One region of the Mesorhizobium sp. M0217 genome, then DNA from elsewhere that is predicted to be linked to it. Evidence: predicted binding sites of a transcription regulator. Region 1 holds the regulator's gene; the other holds the start of a gene.
The links. Region 1 encodes PhoB, which activates phosphate uptake and scavenging genes when phosphate is short. Its sites were predicted from a motif close to TGTCATNNANCTGTCAT; they were not measured.
Positions count from the first base shown of each region.

Region 2: the regulator PhoB is predicted to act here: its motif matches at 2,613-2,629, upstream of NKJ18_RS15000 (DUF1045 domain-containing protein).

Region 1 is NZ_JAMYSN010000013.1:53,944-58,133, reverse strand. It holds gene pstA (phosphate ABC transporter permease PstA) at 1-15, shown strand, start outside; gene pstB (phosphate ABC transporter ATP-binding protein PstB) at 33-857, shown strand; gene phoU (phosphate signaling complex protein PhoU) at 899-1,603, shown strand; gene phoB (phosphate regulon transcriptional regulator PhoB) at 1,620-2,309, shown strand; gene NKJ18_RS20425 (ROK family protein) at 2,340-3,575, opposite strand; gene xylF (D-xylose ABC transporter substrate-binding protein) at 3,842-4,190, shown strand, end outside.
Region 2 is NZ_JAMYSN010000007.1:245,316-249,505, forward strand. It holds gene iolD (3D-(3,5/4)-trihydroxycyclohexane-1,2-dione acylhydrolase (decyclizing)) at 1-209, shown strand, start outside; gene iolE (myo-inosose-2 dehydratase) at 355-1,272, shown strand; gene NKJ18_RS14990 (DUF3329 domain-containing protein) at 1,282-1,530, shown strand; gene iolB (5-deoxy-glucuronate isomerase) at 1,721-2,533, shown strand; gene NKJ18_RS15000 (DUF1045 domain-containing protein) at 2,671-3,378, shown strand; gene NKJ18_RS15005 (alpha-D-ribose 1-methylphosphonate 5-triphosphate diphosphatase) at 3,413-4,190, shown strand, end outside.

The sequences.
Region 1 (4,190 bases):
GAGCGGCGCTGGTAGAAAAAAGGCAATTTGGTATGAACATCATGACCGAACAGTCCCTTGAGAATGCAGTGGGCGACAAAATGAACGCCAAGTCGAACGAAGTCATCAAGATGCGCGGCGACAAGGTCGGCGTGTTCTATGGCGAGAAGCAGGCGTTGTTCGACGTCAATCTCGACGTCCGCCAGAACCAGGTGACGGCGCTGATCGGCCCGTCCGGCTGCGGCAAGTCGACCTTCCTGCGCTGCCTCAACCGCATGAACGACACCATCGATTCGGCGCGGGTGACCGGCAAGATCACGCTCGATGAAGACGACATCTACGACAAGAACATCGATGTCGTCGAACTGCGCGCCCGCGTCGGCATGGTGTTCCAGAAACCCAACCCGTTCCCGAAGTCGATCTACGAGAACGTCGCCTACGGCCCGCGCATCCATGGGCTGGCCAAGCGCAAGTCCGACATGGACCAGATCGTCGAGCAGAGCCTGAAGAAGGCGGCGATCTGGAACGAGGTCAAGGACCGCCTGCAGGAGCCCGGCACCGGCCTGTCCGGCGGCCAGCAGCAGCGCCTGTGCATCGCGCGCGCCATCGCCGTGTCGCCGGAGGTGATCCTGATGGACGAGCCCTGCTCGGCGCTCGATCCGATCGCCACCGCCCGTGTCGAGGAGCTGATCGACGAACTGCGCCAGAACTACACGATCGTCATCGTCACCCACTCGATGCAGCAGGCGGCGCGCGTGTCGCAGCGCACGGCGATGTTCCATCTCGGCTATCTCGTCGAGGAGGGCGCCACCGACAAGATGTTCACCAACCCCGACGACAAGCGCACCCAGGACTACATTACCGGCCGCTTCGGCTGAGCCGTCCGGCGGGTGAATTTTCAGGCACGAGGACCAAGATCATGGGTGAACATACCGTCGCCTCCTTCGATGAAGAGCTCGGGCAGATCAGCAAGCTGATCCGCGACATGGGCGATCTGGCAGGCTCGATGGTCAGCGGCTCGACCAGGGCGCTGCTCAATTCGGACAATGCGCTGGCACAGCGTGTCGTTTCCGACGACGCCATCATGGATGCGCGCCAGCGCGAACTGGACGACCGCGCCATCACGCTGATCGCCAAGCGCCAGCCGATGGCCAACGATCTGCGCGCCGTGGTCGGCTCGATCCGCATGGCCGGCGACCTCGAGCGCATCGGCGATCTCGCCAAGAACATCGCCAAACGCGTCGGCACCGTGGGCTTGAGCGTCACGCCGCGCGACCTCTCGCACTCCATCGATGCCATGGCGCAGCTGGTGCTGATCCAGGTGCAAGGCGTCGTCGAGGAATATGCCGCCACCGATGCGGCAGCTCTTGCAAAACTCAGGAATGACGACGAGCGCATCGACGTCAAATACACGTCCGTGTTTCGTGAGCTCTTGACCTACATGATGGAAGACCCTCGCAACATCACCGCCTGCACGCATCTCTTGTTCTGCGCCAAGAATCTTGAGCGCATCGGCGATCATGTCACCAACATCGCCGAAAATGCGTATTATGTGCTGACCGGCCAGCAATTGCCCGCCAATCGTCCGAAGCAGGACGAGACGGCGATGGCCACGCCGGCCTGATGAGGGTGAACTGCCTATGATCGCGCCACGCATCATGGTCGTGGAGGACGAGGAGCCGCTAGGCGTGCTCCTCCGCTACAACCTCGAATCCGAAGGCTATCACGTCGAGGTGGTGACACGCGGCGACGAGGCCGAGATCCGCCTGCAGGAAAACGTGCCCGATCTCCTGGTGCTCGACTGGATGGTGCCCGCTGTTTCCGGCATCGAGCTCTGCCGGCGGCTTAGAGTGCGGCCCGAAACCGAGCGGCTGCCGATCATCATGCTGACCGCGCGCGGTGAGGAAAGCGATCGCGTGCGCGGCCTGTCCACCGGTGCCGACGACTATCTGGTCAAGCCATTCTCGACGCCGGAGTTCATGGCGCGCGTGAAGGCGCTGCTGCGCCGGGCCAAGCCGGAAGTGCTGTCCAGCGTGCTCAAGGTCGGCGACATCGTGCTCGACCGCGAGTCGCACCGTGTCTACCGCAAGAAGAGCGAGATCAGGCTCGGACCGACCGAGTTCCGGCTGCTCGAATTCATGATGCGCCATCCCGGCCGCGTGTTCTCGCGCAGCCAGCTGCTCGACAATGTCTGGGGCGAGACGATCTACATCGACGAGCGAACCGTCGACGTCCATGTCGGGCGCTTACGCAAAGCGGTCAACAACGGCCGCATGCCGGATGTCATCCGTACCATTCGCGGCGCCGGCTACGCGATCAGGGAAGACTAGGATGCTGCGCGTCGCGCCGTTGCCGGCCATTCAGGCGACATGCTTGCCGGATTTGGCCTGAATGCCCGGCGCGAAAATCTCCTGATCGACGAAGCCGAGCGCGCGCATGGCACAGCCTTCGCGGATCAGCGGCAGCTCGTTGGGCTCGGTGTCGAAGGAGATCGATTTCGAGTGCTGGCCGCCGGCGGTCTGGGCGATCGCTTCGCGCAATGCCGGCTCGATCAGGTCGAAGGCGGCGGCGCTGACGCCAACCATGGCGACAGGCGCCGGGTCGATCAGCGCAAACAGGCTGCCGAGGCCGAAGCCGAGCGCCTCACCGGCCTTGCGATAGGCTTCGCGCTCCGGGCCATCGGTTTCGCGGGCGCGCGCGGCGAGTGCGCGCATATCAGCGTCGCCGATATCGACCGGCTCGGCATCTTCGCTCATCATTTTGGCGCTGCGCCAGATGGCGTAGTTTCCGGCATAGGCCTCGACGCAGCCGCGCCGCCCGCAGCGGCAGAGCGCGCCGCCCGGACGGTGGATCATGTGGCCGAACTCGCCGCCCGAGGAATGGGTGCCGGTGAACAGATCGCCTTTCAGCACCAGCCCCATGCCGATGCCGTGCGACAAGAGGATCGCGATGAAATTGTCGCGGTAGCGCTCGGGCTGGCGCCATTGCAGGGCCACCGCCATCATATTGCAGTCGTTCTCCATGGTGGCAGGAATGCCGAATTCCGCTTCCAACATGTCGGCGAAGGCAATGTCGGTCAGTGGCGTGATTGGCGACCACAGCATGGCCCGCGCCTGCGAATCGGTGATGCCCTGGATACCCATGGCAATGCGGGCGATGCTCTGGACATCGAGGTCCGGGTCCGCGAGACGCCGCCCGACGATTGCTACGCATTCGCCGATCAGCTCGTCGCGCGGCATGGTCAGCGTGTCGAGCCGGCGCTGTTCTTCCGCGACCACCTGGCCGGCATAGTCGATGACGGTGACGGAGAGGAAGTTCAGCGACAGCACCACGGTCATGACCGCCGCCGCTTCCGGGTTGAGGCCAAGGCCGACCTGCGGCCGGCCGCGTTTCAGCGAGCCGGTCTCGCCAGGCTTGCCTTCAATCAGGATGCCTTCTTGAATTAGATCAGACGAGATTGCCGATATCGTCGAATGGCTGAGGCCGGTGGTCGCCGCAATCTCGGTCCGCGACGGCTGGCCGGCCCGGCGCACGGCCGAAATCACCATCGCACGGTTGCGACGGCGCAGATCGTCGTGGCGGATCCCAACCGACATTTGTTTTCCTCCCGGCCTCCTCGCGCCTCATGATAGTGAAGGCGTTCGACGGCACCAGCCAAATATTGGCAGACGCCGGCAGCCCTGTCATTGTTTATTGCGGAGCTCGAAAAAATTCGGCAACGCCATCAGAATCCATCATAATCGATGTTGACAGTGCCTTATCATTGAACCAGTATTTTTTCGAGGCTCGAAAAAATGGAGCCTCTTTGTGCAGGCCTTCGGGCCGGTTTTGTCGCGCCGTGGGCGGCGCAGGGAGGGTTATAATGAACAGATTTGCAGCCGCCATGCTGGCGGGTGTCGCCATGTCGCTGGCGCTGATGTCGGTCGCGCAGGCGAAGGACAAGGTCATCGGCGTGTCGTGGTCGAACTTCCAGGAAGAGCGCTGGAAGACCGACGAGGCGGCGATGAAAACGGCGATCGAAGCCGCCGGCGACAAGTACATTTCGGCCGACGCGCAGTCCAATCCCGGCAAGCAGCTGACCGACGTCGAAAGCCTGATCTCGCAGGGCGCCAACTCGCTGATCATCCTGGCGCAGGACGCCTCGGCCATCGGCCCGGCGGTGCAGAAGGCGCTGGACGAAGGCATTCCGGTCGTCGGCTATGATCGCCTGA
Region 2 (4,190 bases), on a different contig from region 1:
CGATCACCGGCCTGGAGACCGCGCTGCAAAAGTCGAAAACCAACGACCGCACCACCGTGCTGGTCATCGACACCGACCCGCTGATTTCCACCGATGCCGGCGGCCATTGGTGGGATGTCGCGGTGCCGGAAGTCTCCGCACGGCCGCAGGTCAACGCAGCCCGCAAGGCCTACGACGAAAAGCGGCAGATGCAGACAATCGGCGATTGATGTACATGCACCCGGCCCCTACCTCCCCCTTGTGGGGAGGTCGGACCGAAGGTCCGGGTGGGGGTCTGGCGCCGCACCCCACCTCGCTGCTTCGCAGCGACCCTCCCCACAAGGGGGAGGGTGAACAAGAAACCGGAGCTAAAACTTGAAAGCCAAACTGGGCATGTCCCCCATTGCGTGGTGGAACGATGATCTTGCCGAACTCAGCGACGACGTCTCGCTGGAAGAGTGCCTGCGCCAGTCGCGCTCGGCCGGCTTCACCGGCATGGAAATGGGCCGCCGCTTTCCCAATGACCCCGAAATCATGCTGCCTATCCTGAAAAAGGCCGACGTGACGCTGTGCGGCGGCTGGTTCTCCGGCACGCTGGTCGATGAGGACATGGGCAAGAACAAGGATCGCATCCAGCCGATGATCGACCTGTTCAAGGCGGTGAATGCGCCTTGCATCGTCTATGGCGAGGTCGGCCGCTCGATCCAGGGTGATCGCTCCAGGCCTCTCGCCACGAAGCCGAAATTGTCCAACGACGAGATGAGGGCCTATGCCAGGCGCCTCACCGAATTCGGCGAATGGTGCGCCGAGCAAGGCATGCCGCTGTCCTATCACCATCACATGGCGGCGGTGGTCGAGACCGAGCCGGAGCTCGATGCCTTCATGCGCCATTCCGGCGAAGGCATTCCGTTGCTGCTCGATGCAGGGCATCTCGCCTTTGCCGGTGGCGACGTGCTGCGCGCCATCGACAACCACCACAAGCGCATCAGCCATGTCCATGTGAAGGATGTGCGCATGGGCGTGATCGACGGGCTCGACCGCACAAAGCAGTCCTTTCTCGACGCCGTGGCGCTCGGTGCCTTCACGGTGCCTGGCGACGGTTCGCTCGATTTCGGCGCCATCGTGCAGCGCTTCGCCGACCATGGCTATGAAGGCTGGTTCGTCGTCGAGGCCGAGCAGGACCCGAAGAAGAACCCGCCGCTCAAGATGGCGCAGGTCGGCCACAAGGAATTGATGCGCGTGATGACGGCTGCCGGCTACGCCGTGGAAACGCAAGGCTTTCCCAATGCCTGAGGCGATCCGATGAAGGATTACGAGCACCCGTTCTTCCGGCCGCTGTGGCGGCGCGTTGCCGTCGTCGCCGTCTGTGTGATCTGGGCGGGGATAGAATTCGCCTCCGGCACGCCGTTCTGGGGTGTCATCGCGCTCGGCTTTGCTGCCTACGCGGTGTGGCAGTTCTTCTATCTTTACAAGCCGGTGGAGGAGAGCAAGGCTGCGCCTGATCGACCGAAGACCGGCGAAGCGAAGGCGGACGCCGAACCGAAGGAATGAAGCGGCCGTGGCTCGGAAGGGCTTGCGGGTCGGACACTCGACACCTGGCGTATCGCCTACGTCGGTGATTGGCCGGAACGTCCCTTGCTTCGTCATCCTAGGGTCTTCGCGACGGAGCTTCGCTCCTGCTTCGCCCTAGGATGACGAAGTTGAGAGGCCGACCTCGAAGACTTGCGATAGGAGACAAAACATGTCGAAACTGCTCGTCAAAGCCGACAAGGGCCATGGCCGCGTCGCGCATGTCACGCCCAACAGCGCCGGCTGGACCTATGTCGGCTTCGACCTGCACCGTTTGAAGCCCGGCGAAAACGCCTCGGGTAAGACGGGCGGTCGCGAAGTCTGCCTGGTGTTCGTCACCGGCAAGGGCACGGCAAAGGCCGGCGGCCAGGAACTCGGCCTGCTCGGCGAGCGCATGTCGCCCTTCGAGGGCAAGCCGTGGTCGGTCTATATTCCGGAGGGTTCGGACTGGTCGGTCACCGCCGACACCGATCTCGAACTCGCGGTCTGCTCGGCGCCGGGCCTGGGCGGCGGCTTGCCCGTTCGCGTCATCGCACCCGACGACCTCGGCCAGGAGACTCGGGGCAAAGGCACCAACACGCGCTACGTCACCAACATATTGCCCGAGGGCAAGCCCGCCGACTCGCTGCTGGTGGTCGAGGTCATCACGCCCGGTGGCCACACATCGAGCTACCCGCCGCACAAGCACGATCAGGACAATCTGCCGGCCGAATCCTATCTTGAGGAAACCTATTACCACCGCCTCAACCCGCCGCAGGGCTTTGCCTTCCAGCGGGTCTACACCGACGCCGACAAGTCGGGCGCCCGCGAACTGGACGAGGCGATGGCGATCGAGGACGGCGATGTCGTGCTGGTGCCCAAGGGCTATCATCCGTGCGCGGCCTGTCACGGCTACGACCTCTATTACCTTAACGTCATGGCCGGGCCGAAGCGGACGTGGAAGTTCCACAACGCGCCCGAGCACGAATGGCTCATGAAGGCCTGATCGGCCTTCGCTTGCGCCGGAAGAAAAATCGTCGGCTAACGATCCATGGGGTCGATTTGCCTTCGAAAACTCGCATAAGCTTCGTCAATCCGTCATGGAAATCACCTATGGCAGCGGGCTGACGAGGATTTTTTTCGATGCGCTACGCCATCTATTTCACCCCGAGGCAGGACGAGCCGCTGGCGCGGCTCGCCGCCAACTGGCTGGGCCGCGACCCCTTTGGCGCCGCCACCAGGCCGGTCGAGGCGGTGGGCGAGCTGTCGGCGGCCGAAGTCGCCTTTCACACCGCATCGGCGCGGCGCTACGGTTTTCATGCGACGCTGAAAGCGCCCTTCCGGTTGGCCGCCAACGAAACCGAAAGCTCGTTGCGCGCGGCGCTGGACGCCTTTGCCGAAGCAACGCCGACGGTCACCATCCCGCGCCTGGTCGTCAGCCAGATCGATGGTTTCTTCGCTTTGCTGCCGGAAGGCCCGCTGCCGCCGCTCAACCGTTTCGCCGATGATGTCGTGCTTAGCTTCGACCGTTTTCGCGCGCCGCTCACCGAGGCCGAGATCGAGCGGCGCAGCCCGGATTCGCTGAAACCCGCCGAGTTCCGCAATCTCTGTCAGTGGGGCTACCCCTACGTGTTCGAGACCTTTCGCTTCCACATGACACTGTCCGGCCGGGCCGGGCCGCAGGAAAGCCAACGTCTGCGCGCGGCAATTGACAGCCTGTTCGCCGATGTGCTGCAGCAGCCGGTGCTGGTGGATGCGCTGACGCTGTTCGTCGAAACCGAACCGGGCGCTCCGTTCATGGTGCTTTCGCATCATGCGCTCGGCCGCCGCGCTGCCCGAAAAACCGCCTGACCGCAATTCGTCCGAGTAAGCAAGGACTGCCTGAATGACCGCCGAAACTGTTCTCCACAACGCCCGCATCGTGCTTGCCGACGAGATCGTCGAAGGGTCGCTCGTGCTGCGCGACGGTTTTATCTCCGGCGTCGACGCCGGCACCGGCCACACCGGCGGGGGCATGGGCGGCGAGGACATGGGCGGCGACTACATCATTCCCGGCCTGGTCGAGCTGCACACTGACCATCTCGAAGGCCACTATGCGCCGCGCCCGAAAGTGCGCTGGAACCCGATCGCCGCCGTCCTTGCCCATGACGCGCAGGTGGCCACCGCCGGCATCACCACCGTGCTCGACGCTTTGCGTGTCGGCATGGACGAGGACGCGGATATTACCTCCGACGACATCCGCAAGCTCGCCGGCGCGATCGAGGACAGCGTCGCGAAAGACCGGTTGCGGGCCGACCATTTCCTGCACCTGCGCTGCGAGGTCTCGGCGCCGGATTGCTTGCGGGCTTTCGCTAATTTCGATGGCGACGAGCGGGTCAAACTGGCCTCGCTGATGGACCATGCGCCGGGACAGCGCCAGTTCGTCAATCTCGAGACCTACGCCTATTACTACCAGCGCAAGCTGAAGCTGACCGATCGCGACTTCCAATTGTTCTGCGAAAAGCGGATGTCGGAATCAGCGAAGAATTCGGGACCGAACCGGGTGGCGATATCAGCCGCCTGCAACGAGCGGGGCATTGTGCTGGCGAGCCATGACGACGCCACATCAGGCCATGTCGACGAGGCGATCGAGCAGGGCGTGCGCGTCGCGGAATTCCCGACCA